DNA from 3 places in the Trinickia camelliae genome. Region 2 is predicted to be linked to each of the others. Evidence: predicted binding sites of a transcription regulator. Region 2 holds the regulator's gene; each other region holds the start of a gene.

The links. The regulator HrcA, encoded in region 2, represses chaperone genes, less so after heat shock. The targets are predictions, from matches to a motif close to TTAGCACTCNNNNNNNNNGAGTGCTAA.
Region 1: a site for HrcA is predicted at 2,972-2,998, ahead of groES (co-chaperone GroES). Genes of this name have one in related genera too.
Region 3: a site for HrcA is predicted at 3,127-3,153, ahead of rpoH (RNA polymerase sigma factor RpoH). Genes of this name have one in related genera too.

What each region holds. Positions count from the first base shown of each region.
Region 1 is NZ_JBCHAA010000004.1:25,130-31,031, reverse strand. It holds gene AAHK20_RS08420 (hydroxymethylpyrimidine/phosphomethylpyrimidine kinase) at 1-792, shown strand, start outside; gene groL (chaperonin GroEL) at 923-2,563, opposite strand; gene groES (co-chaperone GroES) at 2,607-2,897, opposite strand; gene AAHK20_RS08405 (TrlF family AAA-like ATPase) at 3,561-5,902, shown strand, end outside.
Region 2 is NZ_JBCHAA010000013.1:127,143-133,044, reverse strand. It holds gene AAHK20_RS21485 (hypothetical protein) at 105-266, shown strand; gene AAHK20_RS21480 (RNA-binding S4 domain-containing protein) at 238-645, opposite strand; gene hemH (ferrochelatase) at 762-1,829, opposite strand; gene hrcA (heat-inducible transcriptional repressor HrcA) at 1,969-2,988, opposite strand; gene AAHK20_RS21465 (NAD kinase) at 3,193-4,095, shown strand; gene recN (DNA repair protein RecN) at 4,110-5,774, shown strand; gene glnE (bifunctional [glutamate--ammonia ligase]-adenylyl-L-tyrosine phosphorylase/[glutamate--ammonia-ligase] adenylyltransferase) at 5,821-5,902, opposite strand, start outside.
Region 3 is NZ_JBCHAA010000012.1:200,954-206,855, forward strand. It holds gene leuA (2-isopropylmalate synthase) at 37-1,692, shown strand; gene AAHK20_RS20655 (nuclear transport factor 2 family protein) at 1,858-2,241, opposite strand; gene AAHK20_RS20660 (acyloxyacyl hydrolase) at 2,288-2,851, opposite strand; gene rpoH (RNA polymerase sigma factor RpoH) at 3,213-4,148, shown strand; gene cydP (cytochrome oxidase putative small subunit CydP) at 4,478-4,765, shown strand; gene AAHK20_RS20675 (cytochrome ubiquinol oxidase subunit I) at 4,752-5,902, shown strand, end outside.

The sequences.
Region 1 (5,902 bases), on a different contig from region 2:
GCCGACCTGCTGACGCTGGCGAGCATGGGCTGCCACGGCGTCACCGTGCTCACCGGCTACACAGTGCGCGATTCGGCGAGCTGCGACGAAGTCACTGGCCTCGATCCCGATACGGTCGCGACGCAAGCGCGGATGCTTCTGGAAGACATGCCGATCGCCGCGTTCAAGATCGGGGCCGCGACGCGCGCCGAGGTGGTGAGCGCGATCGCCGAAGTCGTCGCCGACTATGACGACATCCCGCTGATCCTCGCTCCCGATTTCACGCTCGACGATGAGCACGTGCTCGCAGCCGACGAGCTGCGCGAATCGATCGCCGATTTGCTCGCGCCGCAAACCACGCTGCTCGTCGCCGATCACGCCACGCTGCTCGCGCTCGCTCAACCGGACGGCGATGCCGATACGCCGACGCTCGACGCGGCGATCTCTCACCTTCTGTCGCAAGGCGCCGAATACATCTTGTCGACCGAGACCGGCACGCACCGGCTCGTCAACACGCTTTTCTCCGAAGACGGCCAATTGCGCCAGGATATGTGGGATCGCCCGGCCCATCGCATCATGGGCATCACCGACACGCTCGGAGCCGCGATCGCGGCATTGCTCGCGAATGGCCAGGAGCCGGCTGAAGCGGCACGCGAAGCGCAGGAATATCTGTATCAGGCGGCGCGCAACGCGTTCCGCCCGGGCATGGGCGCGTATCTGCCAGACCGTTTCTTCTGGGCGCGCAACGACGAGGATGAGGAAACGCCACCTGCCAGCGAGCCTGATGCGCCGCCGGGCGAAGCTCGGCATTGAGCGAACGCGCGCTTAACGTACAGACGTAAAAAAACCCGCATCGCTGCGGGTTTTTCTTTGAGGGGCGCGCCTCGCGACGCGCCCCCTCCATGTATTTCCAACAAGGCCGCTTAGAGCGACCCCGCTGAATTTACATGTCCATGCCCATGCCGCCCATGCCGCCGGGCATACCGCCAGGCATCGGAGCATCTTCCTTCGGCAGTTCGGTAACGGCTGCGTCGGTCGTCAGCAGCAGGCCTGCCACCGATGCCGCGTTTTGCAGCGCGGTGCGCGTGACCTTCGTCGGGTCCACGACGCCGTCTTCGACCAGGTCGACGTATTGGCCAGTGGCTGCGTTGTAGCCGAAGTTGCCCTTGCCTGCTGCAACTGCCGCCACCACAACGCTGGCTTCTTCGCCACCGTTGATCACGATCTGACGCAGCGGCTCTTCCATCGCGCGCAGCACGATCTTGATGCCGGCGTCTTGGTCGGCGTTCGCGCCCTTCAGGCCGACGACTGCCGAGCGAGCGCGGATCAGCGCAACGCCGCCGCCTGCCACGATGCCTTCCTCAACGGCTGCGCGCGTGGCGTGCAGTGCGTCTTCGACACGTGCCTTCTTTTCCTTCATTTCGACTTCGGTCGCAGCGCCGACCTTGATCACTGCCACACCGCCGGCCAGCTTGGCCACGCGCTCTTGCAGCTTTTCACGGTCGTAGTCCGACGTCGCTTCTTCGATTTGCGTGCGAACTTGCTTCACGCGCGCTTCGATGTTCTTCGCTTCGCCAGCGCCGTCGATGATCGTCGTGTTTTCCTTGCCCACTTCGATGCGCTTCGCTTGGCCCAGTTCAGCCAGCGTTGCCTTCTCGAGCGTGAGACCGGTTTCTTCGGCGATCACTTGGCCGCCCGTCAGGATCGCGATGTCTTCGAGCATCGCCTTGCGACGATCGCCGAAGCCCGGAGCCTTGACCGCAACGGTCTTCAGGATGCCGCGGATGTTGTTGACCACGAGCGTAGCCAGCGCTTCGCCTTCGACGTCTTCTGCGATGATCAGCAGCGGGCGTCCTGCCTTCGCGACTTGCTCGAGCACCGGCAGCAGATCACGGATGTTCGAAACCTTCTTGTCGTGCAGCAGCACGAACGGGTTTTCGAGCACGGCGACTTGCTTTTCCGGGTTGTTGATGAAGTACGGCGACAGGTAGCCGCGGTCGAATTGCATGCCTTCGACGACGTCCAGCTCGTCCGACAGCGACTTGCCGTCTTCGACCGTGATCACGCCTTCCTTGCCGACCTTGTCCATTGCTTCAGCGATGCGATCGCCGATCGACGTGTCGCTGTTCGCCGAGATCGCGCCGACTTGTGCGATTTCCTTGTTGGTCGTGCAGGGCTTGCTGATCTTGCGCAGCTCTTCGATCGCTGCGCCGACGGCCTTGTCGATGCCGCGCTTCAGGTCCATCGGGTTCATGCCCGATGCAACGTACTTCATGCCTTCGCGAACGATCGATTGTGCGAGGACCGTAGCGGTCGTCGTACCGTCGCCGGCGTTGTCGCTGGTCTTGGAAGCGACTTCCTTGACCATTTGCGCGCCCATGTTCTGGAGCTTGTCTTTCAGCTCGATTTCCTTCGCGACCGACACACCGTCCTTGGTGACGGTCGGGCCGCCGAAGCTGCGCTCGAGCACCACGTTGCGGCCCTTCGGACCCAGCGTGACCTTCACAGCGTTGGCGAGGATGTTCACACCCTCGACCATCTTGGCACGAGCGGAATCGCCGAATACGACGTCTTTAGCTGCCATCTTCTAACTCCTTGAAATCTTTGAGAATACGAACCGAGGCAAGTTACTTCTGGACAACTGCCATGATGTCTTCTTCGCGCATCACGAGCAGTTCGTTGCCGTCGACCTTGACGGTCTGGCCAGCGTACTTGCCGAACAGGACGCGATCGCCAACCTTCACGTCGAGGGCGATTTGCGCGCCCTTGTCATCGCGCTTGCCCGGGCCGACGGCGAGCACTTCGCCTTGATCCGGCTTTTCGGCAGCTGCGTCAGGGATCACGATGCCCGATGCGGTCTTGGTTTCTTGATCCAAACGCTTCACGATGACGCGATCGTGCAAAGGACGAAGGTTCATACACACTCCTCTCTTGATTGAGACTGAAGAACGCTGAGTAAGCCCGCCGGGCAGAATGCCAAGCGGAGATCTTGTTAGCACTCACGTGCAGCGAGTGCTAATTATATGGATGGGTTTTGACAAATTCAAGGCGGGAGACGCGGCGCCGTTAACTATTGTCGAGATTCACTTAACTTTGAACTTTGTTCACTTAATCTTGAACCCGCCACTCGCATCGGGATGCCCCGACATGAAAACTTCCTCATAAAAACAATGACTTAGGATATGGAGCCCTGTCGTGCACTGCCGCACGTGGAGTACGACATCGAGTCCTTTCTGGAAGCGCCGCCCCGCAAATCTTGGTGGCCAACGTTCACTCTCGGGTAAACCCCCGGGGCAGATCACACTCCTCGGTCACGCTCGCGGAACTCGAAAACATGACGCGGCCGGCGCTGCCATCCTAATCGCCCTCCGTGATCAGCTTTTCAGACTGCAGGATCTATGTCGTAGAAATTATCCCCTCAGACAAATTCACCTGAAGGCACTACCATGCTGCTCGACGGGATCCCATCTGCGGCACGTCGATCCCGCATGGCATGTGGAGATCTCCGCGTTCCCATGCGCTCATGAGCGAACGCGCAGTCAGCTACCAAGAACGAAAGAGCTGGTTGAGGGGGGCAGACAATGGCATCACCGAATCGATTAGAGCGCGGCTCAGAATGGCGGCAATGGGACCTGCATGTTCACACGCCGGCATCCTTTCACTGGCAAGGAGCCAAATTTGACGCCGATCCAAACTCCGCGAACAATCGGTCGCTCGTCGACGAGATGATCGTCGCCATGAATGCGGCGGAGCCGGCGGTCTTTGCGTTGATGGACTACTGGACCTTTGACGGCTGGTTCGCGTTAAAGCGTCGACTTAAGGAGGCCGGGGCGCCGCAGCTTCACAAGAAGGTCTTTCCGGGGATCGAACTGCGCCTCATGGCGCCGATGAAGACACCAAACGGACGCCTCAACGCCCACGTCCTGTTTTCAGATGAAATCCCGGATCAGATGCTTCACGATTTCAAGGCTGCTCTTCGTGTCGCCATCATCGACCGCCCTCTCTCGAACGACGCACTAGTCTCGCTGGCCCGCAACTTGTCAGAAGATATTCTGAAGGTCCACGCCTTCAAGAAGATCGAAATGGCAGACGAGGCCAACGCGTTCTACGCGGGAGCTGCGATGGCAGAAATTACTGTGGAGAGCTACCGCGATGCAATTGAACAAGTGGAGGACGGATTGGCGATTGGCTTCATGCCGTACGACACGAGCGACGGCTTGGCCGAAGTCAAATGGCAAGATCACTACGCCTACTTCATCGGGCTCTTTAAGTCATCCCCGATCTTCGAGTCTCGCGACCCGCATCTTCGTAGCTGTTTCGTCGGGGAGAAGACCGACAAAAACAAGGCCTTTTTGAAGAAATTCCAAGAAGGTCTCGGCAATGTTCCCCGCCTCGTTGTTTCTGGCAGTGATGCGCACTGTTTCGTTGGCGTCAAAGGCGACAACGACAGGCGCGGATATGGCGACTTTCCATCCACCAAGATAACCTGGATAAAAGCTGACCCGACCTTTCAGGGCCTCCAACAGGCCATTTGGGAACCGGCTAAACGTTCTTTCATTGGTCAGCGTCCACCGAAACAACTCGAAATCGAGGCGAACAAGACGTTCTTCATCGATAGAGTGTCGGTCAGAAAGCAGGTGTTGACGGCCCCGGGCTCGTGGCTCGACGGCACCGACTTGCCGCTCAACCCCGATCTCGTCGCCATCATCGGCAACAAGGGAAGCGGCAAGAGCGCACTCGCCGATGTGGTTGCCCTCCTTGGAAACTCCCGCCAGAAGCTCCACTTTTCGTTCTTACAGAAGAACCGCTTCCGTGGTAAGTCAGGTGATCCTGCGAAGAACTTCGTGGGAAAGCTGACATGGCTAGACTCGACGGAAGAAACCCGTAACCTGAACGACGATCCGCCGGCTGACAAGGTGGAAATGGTCCGCTACATCCCGCAAGGCCACTTCGAAGAACTCTGCAACGCCCACGTAAGCGGCAGTTCGAATGCGTTCGAAAGGGAGCTTCGCGCCGTCATTTTCTCTCACGCCGGTGAAGCCATTCGACTCGGCGCGCTCGACTTCGATCAACTGATCGACCAACAGGAGAGCGGCTTTCGTATCCAGTTGAACGATTTTCGGAAGGACCTCCACCGGATCAACCAGGAGATCAGCGCCTTCGAAGAGCAGCTTCAGCCAGACGTTAAGAGTGCGTTACAAGAAGCCCTCCTTGTCAAGACTCGTCAGATCGAAGAGCTCAACAAGATCAAGCCGACCGCTCTGGCGAAGCCGGCAGCCGAACTGACGTCCGAACAGCAAGACGCAGCGACGCAGCTCGAGTCCATTGCCGTCAAGGTCAAAGCGCTCGAAGAGGCCGCTGCAGCGAACAGCGGTCGCGAGCTAGCGCTGGCCGGAAAACTCAAGGCCATCCAAAACGTTCGCGAACGACTCCGTGTCCTGCAGCGTGCTCACAAGCAATTCGTCGACGATACCACCAAGGATCTCGGCGTCCTCGGTTTGGCGCCGGAACAACTGGTCACCTTCACGGTGAACACGCAAGCGTTGGAGGAAATCGAGCGTTCGATTCCAGATGAACTGACAAAGCTCAAGACCGATACCGACGCAACCGTAGAACAAAGGGGCAAGCTGGCGACTGATCAGACTGCTCTAAACGCAAAGCTGAATGCGCCTCAATTGGCTTATCAGCAAAACCTCCAAGCCCTTGAAACCTGGAACGCGAAGCTTACTGCGCTGACCGGAGCACCTGATGCTCCCGACTCGCTACTTGGTCTACAAGCACGCATCAAGCAACTTGACGAGCTACCTGCACGCCTCGACGAACACCGCGCATTGCGACACAAACTAACTGGCGAAATTTTTGACGTTCTTGACGCGCAACGGAGGGCTCGTGAAGACCTGTTCAAACCTGTCCAAGATCTGAT
Region 2 (5,902 bases):
ACTTCGTACAAGCACCGAGAAAAAGGCACGTTAACCCTAACCTGCCCCAAGCCGTTAAACCGCTGAATCGCCCGTTTCCGAATCGCTTTCCCAGGGGGAGTACCGTGAAACTGACCTTTGCAATAGCGGTGGTCGCGTTGGTACTCATCGCGGGAACCACCACCATTTGTATGTCCGGGGCCGTCAACGACAACACGACCGAATATGGCAGCGTGCACGCCACGTTCGAACAGTTGTTCAATCCCCACCTGAAAATTTGTCGATGACACGGCGGTCGCGCTTCGTCGGCCTGCCGTGCAACGCGGCTGCCGGCTCGCGGAACGTCTTGCGCCGCTCGAGTTCGGCTGCGCGCTTTTCCTGGCTATCCGCCGTCTCCGCATAAAGCGTCTGCGCGACGCTAGCCGGTCCGCGCACTTCGCAGATCCCCAACACCTGAACTTGCCATACGATCCGTTCGATGTCGATTTCGACGAGATCGCCCACCCGCACATCTTTGGCCGGCTTGACAAGCGCGCCGCCGATACGGACCCGTCCCTTTTCGACGGCGTCCGCGGCGAGCGAACGCGTCTTGAAGAAACGCGCGGCCCAAAGCCACTTGTCAATGCGCAAACGTGCGCCGGGTTCGGTCGATATCTTGTAGTTCATAGGATTCATGTGGGCGCCGCCGCGCCCAAAGCAAGCCTGTGCGGCAATCCGCGCCGGCAAGAATGATCGATCGGTGTGAACGGACTGTCCGTTCCGCCGCTTTTCGCCACGGCGCGCTACGTCACCGCGCTCAACGGCGACCCCGCGTAGACAGGCCACCCTTGGAGGTTCTGAGCAACAATCTCGCCAAGTGCGGCGATCCACGCCGGGGACGCGTTCAGGCACGGAATTCGGTGAAACTCCTTCCCGCCCGCGTGCAGGAATTCGTCACGCACCTCGAGGCCGATCTCCTCGATCGTCTCGAGGCAATCGGCGGTGAAGCCCGGACAAAAGACGTCCGCGCGCCGCACGCCTGCGGCGCCCAATTCCTTGAGCGTCGGCGCCGTGTAGGGCTGCAGCCATTCGGCGCGGCCGAAACGCGATTGAAACGTCACCCGGCATTCCACCTGGGTTAGTCCGAGTTCGGCCGTCAGCAGCGCCGCGGTTTGCTGGCATTGCTCGTGGTACGGGTCGCCGAGATCGAGCGTGCGCTTCGGCACCCCATGAAAGCTCAGCACCAACTTGTCGCCGGCCGAGAAATCCGGCCGGCCGTGCGCCGCCCAATACTGGCGCACCTGCTCGGCAAGCGCGCGGATGTACGCGGGATGATCGGCGTAGTGGCGCACCGTGCGAATTTCCGGCTGGTTGCGCATGCGCCTTAGCGCGGCGAAGGCGTCGTCGAAGGCAGTTGCCGTCGTGGACGACGAGTACTGCGGGTACATCGGCATCAAGAGCACGCGTTCGGCGCCCGCGAGCTTGAGCTGGTTGAGCATGGCAGGAATACCCGGCGTACCGTAGCGCATCGCGTATTCGACGATCACGTGATACTCGTTCGCGTTCAGCAACTGGCGCAGCGCTTCCACCTGCTTTTCGGTATAAACCCGCAGCGGTGAACCCTCTGGCATCCAGACTGCCGCGTATTTCTTCGCGGACGTGCGCCCCCGCGACGGCAAGATGGCCAGACGCAGAATGGCTTGCCAGACGAGCGACGGTATTTCGACGACGCGCGGGTCGGACAGAAACTGCGCGAGATAACGGCGTACCGCGGACGGCGTCGGCGCATCGGGCGTGCCGAGATTGATCAGCAGCACGGCGACACGGTGCGACGCGGCAGGCTGCGACGGCAGCTCGAGGTCAAAACGCATAGGCAACAAGCAAAGGCGCGCTCGGCCCCATGAGGCTGGCGGCAAAGCATCGGTTCAGATCTGGACCATTATAGCGGCGCGGTTTGCCACGCATACTCGGCCATTCGGCCGATTGGCAGCGCGCATCGGCGCACGGACACTACTGCTGGCTGAGCGCCATCGAAAGCAGGCGCGCGGTGATGTCGACGATCGGAATCACGCGGTTATAGGCCATCCGCGTCGGCCCGATCACGCCGAGCGTGCCGACAATCTTGCCGTTCACCTCGTACGGAGCCGTCACGACGCTCATTTGCTCGATCGGCACGAGATTCGATTCGCCGCCGATGAAAATCTGCACGCCTTGCGCGTGGCTCGACACGTCGAGCAACTGAAGGAGGCTCGTCTTTTGATCGAAAACGTCGAACAACTTGCGCAGCCGCGCCATGTCGGACGAAAGGTCCGCCACTTCGAGCAGGTTGCGCTCGCCGGAAATCAGCACCGTCTCGCCAGTGTCCGTTTCGTCCGTGCTCGCGGTAACGGCGGCGTGCATCAGCGTCGTCATGTCGCCGCGCAGTTGGTCGATCTCTTCGCGCAGGCGCCGGCGCACGTCGTCAAACGAGAGGCCTGCGAAATGGGCGTTGATATAGTTGGAAGCTTCCGTGAGCTGCGACGGCGAGTAGTCGCGCTGCGTCGCCATGATGCGGTTCTGCACGTCGCCTTCGGGCGTCACGATGATGAGCAAGATGCGCTTGTCGGACAACCGCATGAACTCGATCTGCTTGAACACGTGGCTGCGCCGCGGCGTCAGCACGACGCCCGCGAACTGCGAGAGGTTCGACAACACGCTCGCGGCGGCGGCGACCACCTTTTGCGGCTCGCCCACCTGCAGCGTGGTCTTGACCGTCTGGGTAACTGCCTCTTCCTCGGCTGCCGACTCGATGGTCAGCATTGTGTCGACGAACAGGCGGTAGCCGCGCGGCGTCGGAATCCGGCCCGCCGAAGTGTGCGGGCTGATCACGAGACCCAGCTCCTCGAGGTCCGACATCACGTTGCGGATCGTCGCCGGGCTCAGTTCGAGCCCGGAATAGCGCGACAACGTGCGCGAGCCGACCGGCTGACCTTCGGCGATGTATCGCTCGATCAGCGTCTTGAGGAGGGTTTGTGCGCGTGGATCTAACATGAAGCCAAATTTTAACTTAACGGCGGCTGCCCCGCGAGCGCCTAGCCGCCGCGCAGCAAGCGCTCGGACGCCTAGAATGACATCAAGCCGTCACCATTCTAGCGACAAATCGAAGCCGATCGCATACGCGAAACGAATAGCCGGCCCGCCGGGAGACGCGCGACGACGGTTCTTTTCAATCCGCACCTATGGTGTAATGCCGGCATGGAAATTGGCAGCCAGTTCAAGACCGTTGCGCTCGTCGGGCGCAGCAATACACCGGGCATCAGCGAACCGCTGATGTCGCTCGCCGCGTGCGTCGCAAAGCGCGGCCTGGAGGTCGTCTTCGAAGCGGAGACGGCGCGCGATATCGGCGTGTCAGGCTATCCGGCGCTCACCCCCGCGGAGATCGGCGCGCGCGCAGACGTGGCCGTCGTGCTCGGCGGCGACGGCACGATGCTCGGCATCGGCCGGCAGCTTGCGCCGTATAAGACGCCGCTGATCGGCGTCAACCACGGGCGGCTCGGCTTCATCACCGACATCGCCGCGACCGAGATGCAGCAAGTCGTCCCGCAGATGCTCGCCGGCAGCTTCGAGCGCGAAGAGCGCTCGCTGCTCGAGTCGCGGATCATGCGCAACGGCGAGCCGATCTACCACGCGCTCGCGTTCAACGACGTGGTCGTAAACCGCAGCGGCTTTTCAGGCATGGCGGAGTTGCATGTGTCGGTGGACGGCCGCTTCATGTACAACCAGCGCTCGGACGGGCTGATCGTCGCGACGCCGACCGGTTCGACCGCCTACGCGCTGTCCTCGCAAGGGCCGATCCTGCATCCGCAGCTGGGCGGCATCGTGCTCGTGCCGATCGCGCCGCACGCGCTGTCCAACCGGCCGATTGTGCTGCCCGACGACAGCAAGGTCAGCATCCAGATCATCGCGGGCCGCGACGTCAACGTGAACTTCGACATGCAATCGTTCACCGCGCTCGAGCTCAACGATACGATCGACGTGCGCCGCTCGCGCCATACCGTGCCATTCCTGCACCCGGTCGGCTACAGCTACTACGCGACGCTCAGAAAGAAGCTGCACTGGAACGAGCATCCGTCGCTCGACAACGATCCGCTCGTGTAACCCCACGACCCTCCATGCTCCGCCACCTCTCGATACGCGACTTCGTCATCGTCGCCGCGCTCGATCTCGAATTCGATCGCGGTTTTACTGTTTTCTCGGGTGAAACGGGCGCCGGCAAGTCGATCCTGATCGACGCGCTCGCATTGACGCTCGGCGCCCGCGCCGACGCGAGCGTCGTGCGCACCGGCCAGAGCCGCGCCGACATCACCGCCGAATTCGCCACCCACGAGCAGGTCGAGCGCTGGCTCGAAGAGCAGGCGCTCGGCGATAGCGGCGGCGACAGCGAGGACTGCGTGTTGCTGCGCCGGGTCGTCGATACGAACGGACGCTCGCGCGCGTTCATCAATGGCACGCCGGCAACGCTGACGCAGTTGCGCGAAGTCGGCGAAATGCTCGTCGATATTCATGGCCAGCACGCGCATCAGTTGCTGATGCGTCCGGACGCGCAGCGCGACTTGTTCGATACCCACGCCGGGCTCACGGGCGCGGCAGCAGGCGTCATGCGCGCGCACCGGACATGGCGCGACGCCGCGCACGCGGTCGAATTGGCGCAAACGCGCGACCGCGAGCTGCAGCTGGAACGTGAACGGCTCGCCTGGCAGCTCGCCGAACTCGACAAGCTCGCGCCGCAGCCGGGCGAATGGGAAGAGATCGGCGCCGAGCACCGGCGCCTGTCGCATTCGGCGAACCTGATCGAAGGCGTTCAGGGCGCGCTCAACGCGCTGTCCGAATCGGACGATGCGATGGTCGCCCAGCTCGGCTCGATCGTGTCGAAGCTGCGCGATCTCGCCGAGATCGATCCGGCGCTCAACGACGCCCTGGCGTCGCTCGAACCGGCCGAAATCCAATTGCGGGAGGCGGCCTACTCGCTCACGCACTACGCGCAAAGGCTGGAGCTCGATCCGGACCGCCTCGCGCAAGTCGATAAGCGGCTCGACGCGCTGCATTCGATCGCGCGTAAATTCCGCCTGCAGCCCGAGACGCTGCCTGAAGAACACGAAGCACGACGCGCGCAGTTGGCGGCGCTCGATGCCGCCGCCGATCTCGACGGACTGCGCGCAGCCGTTGCCAAGGCGAAGGAAGCCTATCTCGTCGAAGCGAAGGCGTTGTCGAAAGCGCGCGGGAAGGCCGCGAAGGCGCTCGGCGCGGCGGTGACCACAGGGATGCAGGAATTGTCGATGGCGGGCGGCAGCTTCGAAGTCGCGCTCGTGACGCTGACCGAAGGCGGCGCCCACGGCCTGGAGCAAATCGAGTTTCGCGTCGCCGGCCACGCGGGCGTGCCGCTGCGTCCGCTTGCGAAAGTCGCGTCCGGCGGCGAGCTGGCGCGTATCAGTCTCGCGCTCGCGGTGATCGCGAGCACCGCGAGCCCCACGCCGACGCTGATTTTCGACGAAGTCGATACCGGCATCGGCGGCGGCGTCGCCGAAGTGGTCGGACGCCTGTTGCATCAGCTTGGCCACGACCGGCAGGTGCTGTGCGTCACGCACTTGCCGCAAGTCGCGGCGCGCGGCGACCATCACTATCAGGTGGCCAAGGCCGCTGATAACAACGGCGGCACGGTCAGCACCGTCTCGCCGCTCGACAAAGCCAGCCGCATCGAGGAAGTCGCGCGGATGCTCGGCGGCCTCGAAATCACCGCCACGACGCGCAAGCACGCGAAGGAAATGCTGACGGCTTAGCGCGACCTCGGGACGTCGCGCTCGCCAAGGCAGCGCGCCGCCCCGCTCACCCAAACACCCGCTGCCAGAGCCGCAACACCGCCGCCTTCTCGTCGGCGACGCGCTCCGGCACCACCCGCGCAGTCTCC
Region 3 (5,902 bases), on a different contig from region 2:
CACCTCCCGCAGACGACCCGACGAACGAGGCTCACAATGCTCCGCAACCCCGCCGAAAAGTACCGTCCGTTCCCGTCTGTGCGTTTGACCGGCCGCAAATGGCCGAGCCGAACGATCGAGCGCGCGCCGATTTGGATGAGCACCGATTTGCGCGACGGCAACCAATCGCTGATCGAGCCGATGACCATCCCGCAGAAGCTCGAATTCTTCGAGATGCTCGTCGCCATTGGCTTCAAGGAAATCGAGGTCGGTTTCCCCTCCGCATCGCAGACCGACTTCGATTTCGTGCGCAAGCTGATCGAGGAAAAGCGCATTCCCGACGACGTCACGATCGAAGTGCTCGTGCAATCGCGCGAAGACCTGATCGCGCGCACGTTCGAGGCGCTCGAAGGCGTGCCGCGTGCGATCGTCCACCTCTACAACGCGATCTGCCCGTCGTTCCGCCGTATCGTGTTCAACGCGTCGAAGGATGAAGTGAAGGCGCTGGCCGTCGAGGGCACACGGCTTATCAAGGAACAGGCGGCCAAGCGCCCCGGCACCCACTGGATCTACCAATACTCGCCGGAGACGTTCAGCATGACCGAGCTGCCGTTTGCGCGCGAAGTCTGCGACGCGGTCGCGCAAGTCTGGCGCCCGACGCGCGATCACAAGATGATCGTCAATCTCCCCGCGACGGTCGAAGCCGCGACGCCGAACGTGTTCGCCGACCAGATCGAATGGATGGACCGCAACCTCGGCTATCGCGACAGCATCGTGCTGTCGGTGCATCCGCACAACGATCGCGGCACGGCCGTGGCCGCCGCCGAGCTCGCGCTGCTCGCAGGCGCGGACCGCATCGAAGGGTGCCTCTTCGGCAACGGCGAGCGCACGGGCAACGTCGACCTCGTCACGCTCGCGATGAATCTCTACACGCAAGGCATCGACCCGGGCCTCGACTTCTCCGATATCGACGCCGTGCGCCGCCTCGTCGAGCGCTGCAACCAGATTCCGGTGCATCCGCGTCATCCGTACGCGGGCGACCTCGTCTTCACCGCGTTCTCGGGCTCACATCAGGACGCGATTCGCAAAGGGCTCGCACAGCAAAAATCCGACGCGATCTGGGAAGTGCCCTATCTCCCGATCGATCCCGCCGATCTCGGCCGCAGCTACGACGCCGTGATCCGCGTCAACAGCCAGTCGGGCAAGGGCGGCACAACCTATCTGCTCGAGCGCGGCATGGGCTTCACGCCGCCGCGCCGCGTGCAAATCGAGTTCAGCCATGCCGTGCAAGACATCGCGGATCAGTCGGGTGAAGAAGTGTCGGGCGATGCGATCTGCGCGCTGTTCGCTCGCGAGTATTTCGAAACGCGCGGCCCGGCCGGTCGCGTCGGCGCATCGGCCGTGCATTGGCAGCATCGCGAGATCGCCGGCGCAGCGCAGCATGGAACGAGCGTCGACGGTGAAGCGCGCGCTCAGGCGATCGCGAGCGCGATGGCAACGGCTGCGGGCCAGGCCATCGAGGTGTCGTCGTACGAGAGCATGACGGCGGCGGATGGGCGTACGGCGGTGTTCGTCGGGTGCCGCGTCGGACAGCAAGCGGTGCGCTACGGCGTCGGCGTGCATGAAGACGTCGTGACCGCCATCGTCGATGCTGTCGTCAGCGCAGTGAATCGCGCCGACTGGCGCTCCGGCGACGAACGCGCCGCGGCGTAGTCACGGTCAATAAGCAAGACAGGCGGCAAGCGGTGCGATACATCCCGGCGGCGTAACATGCCGCCGGGATGAAATTGGATCGGGGATGCGCAAAACGCCCCAGGCAGCGATCCAAATAGTAAAGCGGCCTAAAAGACCGCTTTTCGAGCGAACTCACACTCAGGGTTACTCGACAGCGCACCGCGTGGCCTGCCACGCGACAAGGCGCCACTGCCCATCCTGCTGCGTCTGAATCGACGTATAGGCAATCGGAAACAGCAGCGCCCCGTTGTTCGCTTCCATTTCGATCAGCACGCGCCCCGTCACCACACACGTTTCGCGGCCGACCACCACGACATCCTGCGATTGGATTTCGATCTGCCGATAGCGGCGACGGCCCGCCATGATGGCGTCGATGAATTGCTGCTTCGTCTCGCGCTTGCCGTTCGTATGAACGAAGCTCACGCTCTCCGAAAGCAACTCTTCAAGCAACTGACCATTGCCGTCGACCATCGCGCGAAACCGGTCACGCTCCAGCCCGCGAATCGCCTCGATTACTTTTGCCGCCATCGCTCAGCTCCCATGGCCTCGAGGCGCCGCTGCACGGACACGCTCGTCAGAAGTTGTATTGCAGATAAATCTGGCTGAAATTTATACCAGGATTGGGTCGTTTGATATCAGCGTTGGAAACATGCTGAAAACGAAAGCCGGCCAAGTACTGCTGGCGGCTGCCGAACTGAGCGCCGATGCCGACCATGTCCGCAAACTGGAACGACGTCGAGAGCGTGTAAGTGCTTGAAATAGTGGGATGCGACAGGAATCGCACGCCGACGCCCGCCTCGAAAAACGGCCGGATCGCGCCGGAATCCTTAATGAAGCGGAACACGGGCGTCGCGCCGAATGCGTAGATATTGCTGTTGATATTCGCGCCGTCCGCGTGCCAATACTCGACGTGCGCTTCGCCGACCACCGTGAAGTGGAAGCCGCCGATGTACCACCAGTTCAAGTTCGGATCCCACACGAAACCGAGATCGGCTTTCTTGACATCGTGGTCAGCGATCCCGCCCCCGATTTGCACGCCGAACTGGTCGGCGGATGCGGCAGAACATGCGCCGCAAAGGGTCAGAAGTACGGCTCCCTTGAGCGCCAACGCGCCTCGCCAGGGCTTTCTTTTTTTCATCGAACACTCCAACTAATCAGTTGAACATGTGTGCCGAGGGATATTGCGACAACGGTTTCCAGCGGAAATCGATCTTATGTTACGGGAAATTTCTGATGCGCGTCATTTTGAGAATAAAATTCTTTCAAAACCGAAAAAAACAGTAGCCTTTACCACACCGTCAAACGATCCTTGCCCAATTTGCCCGAGGCACTCCAGGCCACAATCGGGTGTAACATCAGCTATCAAATCTTCATTTTCGATAGGAACTCGGACAACCCTACTCGCTCTAAGTATTAGCACTCGGTAACCTGGAGTGCTAACATCCACGCTGGAGTCTTTTCTGAGTAAGCATTTGTCTGATTCCAAAGGAGTTTTACCCGTGAGCAACGCAATGACCCTTCCGAGCATGTTGAGCCCGGCGCCTGCCAAGGCGGATTCGGCAGGTGCACTGACGCTCGCGCAATCCTCGATGCTGCCCGGCCAGCTCGGCAACATCGACGCCTATATCCAGGCCGTCAACCGGATTCCGATGCTCACTGCTGCGGAAGAGCGTCAATTCGCCACCGAATTCCGCGAGCAAAACAATGTCGACTCGGCGCGCCGGCTCGTCCTGTCGCACCTGCGGCTCGTGGTGTCGATCGCTCGCAACTATCTCGGCTACGGTCTGCCGCACGCCGACTTGATCCAGGAAGGCAACATCGGGCTGATGAAGGCAGTAAAGCGCTTCGATCCCGAACAGAATGTGCGCCTCGTCTCGTATGCGATGCACTGGATCAAGGCAGAGATTCACGAATACATCTTGCGCAATTGGCGCATGGTGAAAGTCGCCACGACCAAGGCGCAGCGCAAGCTGTTTTTCAACCTCCGCAGCCATAAGCAAGGCTTGAACTCGCTCACGCCGGAAGAAATCGAAGGGCTCGCCAAAGAGCTCAACGTGAAGCGCGAGGAAGTCACGGAAATGGAAACGCGGCTTTCGGGCGGCGACATCGCGCTCGAAGGGCAAGTCGAGGACGGTGAGGAATCGTTCGCGCCGATCGCCTATCTGGCCGACTCGCACAACGAACCGACCAGCGTGCTCGCCGCGCGCCAGCGCGACAAGCTGCAGACGGACGGCATCGCCCAAGCGCTCGAATCGCTCGACGCGCGCAGCCGCCGCATCATCGAGGCACGCTGGCTAAACGTCGAGGACGATGGCTCGGGCGGCTCGACGCTGCATGAGCTGGCCGATGAATTCGGCGTTTCCGCCGAACGTATTCGTCAGATCGAAGCGAGCGCGATGAAGAAAATGCGCGCCGCGCTGACTGCCTATTCATAATCCACCGGGCGCCGGATCCGGCGCTTTTCCGGTTCGCGGATAGAGAGCCCGCCGTCAAAAGACGGCGGGCTTTTTTTCGTCTGCCTTTTCCTCGATATCAACAGATGATTGCGCTGCGACAATAATCTCAAAAAAACTGCGGCATTTACGAAAGTTTCGCGACCGTTTGTCGCATCTGCCCCTTAAGGGTTATCCTCCCCATACCGTAATATTTCCTAAGGGTTTAGCCGAATCTGTCAGTAAACATATCTCGTCCGGTTTAAAAAGATTGCGAGCGGCATTAGGCAATTCCGATTGAAAAGGCAATGCAACATCGTCCCTAAACAATCATGACCACCATACTTTCCAATAAAAATACGCCGCATAGAGCGCGTCCGCCCACGCCGAAACGTGGCATCAGGGCACGCATTTCCGCCTGGGTGCACGGCCCGACGCTCGCACGCGACATCACCGTCGTGCTCGCGATCAAGCTCGTGCTCCTGATGGCGCTCAAATACGCTTTCTTCAATCACCCGCAGGCGGAGCACATGTCGATGTCTCCCGCCGCAGTCGCACAGGCGCTGCTCGCCGTGCCGGCGTCCTCTTCGTTCCAAGGAGCTCAACATGCTCAGCAGTGAAGTCGTCGACCTGTCGCGGCTGCAGTTCGCCGTCACGGCGCTGTATCACTTTCTGTTCGTGCCGCTGACGCTCGGCCTTTCCTGGCTGCTCGTCATCATGGAAGCGGTCTACGTGATGACCGGCAAGCAAATCTACAAGGACATGACCCAGTTCTGGGGCAAGCTCTTCGGGATCAACTTCGCGATGGGTGTCGTCACCGGCCTCACGCTCGAATTCCAGTTCGGCACGAACTGGTCGTATTACTCGCACTACGTGGGCGATATCTTCGGTGTGCCGCTCGCCGTCGAAGGGCTGATGGCCTTCTTCCTCGAGTCGACCTTCGTCGGCCTGTTCTTCTTCGGCTGGAACCGGCTGTCGAGAGTCCAGCACTTGATCGTCACCTTCCTAGTGGCGCTCGGCTCTAATCTCTCGGCACTGTGGATTCTCGTCGCCAACGGCTGGATGAACAATCCGGTCGGCGCCGAGTTCAACTACGAAACGATGCGGATGGAGCTCACGAGTCTGTTCCAGGTCGTGTTCAATCCTGTCGCGCAAGTGAAGTTCGTGCACACGGTATCGGCGGGCTATGTGACGGCGTCGATGTTCGTGCTCGGCATCTCGTCGTGGTACCTGCTCAAGAAACGCGACACCCAGTTCGCACTCCGCTCGTTCGCGATCGCCGCGGGCTTCGGCTTGGCCTCGACGCTGTGCGTGATCGTGCTCGGCGACGAATCGGGCTACAACACGGGTGAAGTGCAGAAGGTCAAGCTCGCCGCGATCGAATCCGAATGGGAAACCGTGCCCGCGCCGGCGGCGTTCACCGTGTTCGGGATTCCCAATCAGGAAGCGCAGCGGACCGACTACGCGATCCGTGTGCCCTATGCGCTCGGGATCATCGCGACGCGTTCGATCGATGAACAGGTGATCGGCCTCAAGGACCTGATCGTGGAAAACGAAGGCCGCATCAAGAACGGCATGATCGCGTACGGTGCGCTGCAGAAGATCAAGGAAGGCGATACGACCGACGCCACGCGCGCCACCTTCGACAAGTACAAGGACGACCTCGGCTTCGGCCTGATGCTCAAGCAGTTCACGGCAAAGGTGACGGACGCGACGCCGGATCAAATCCAAGAGGCCGCGAAGAAGACGATTCCGCC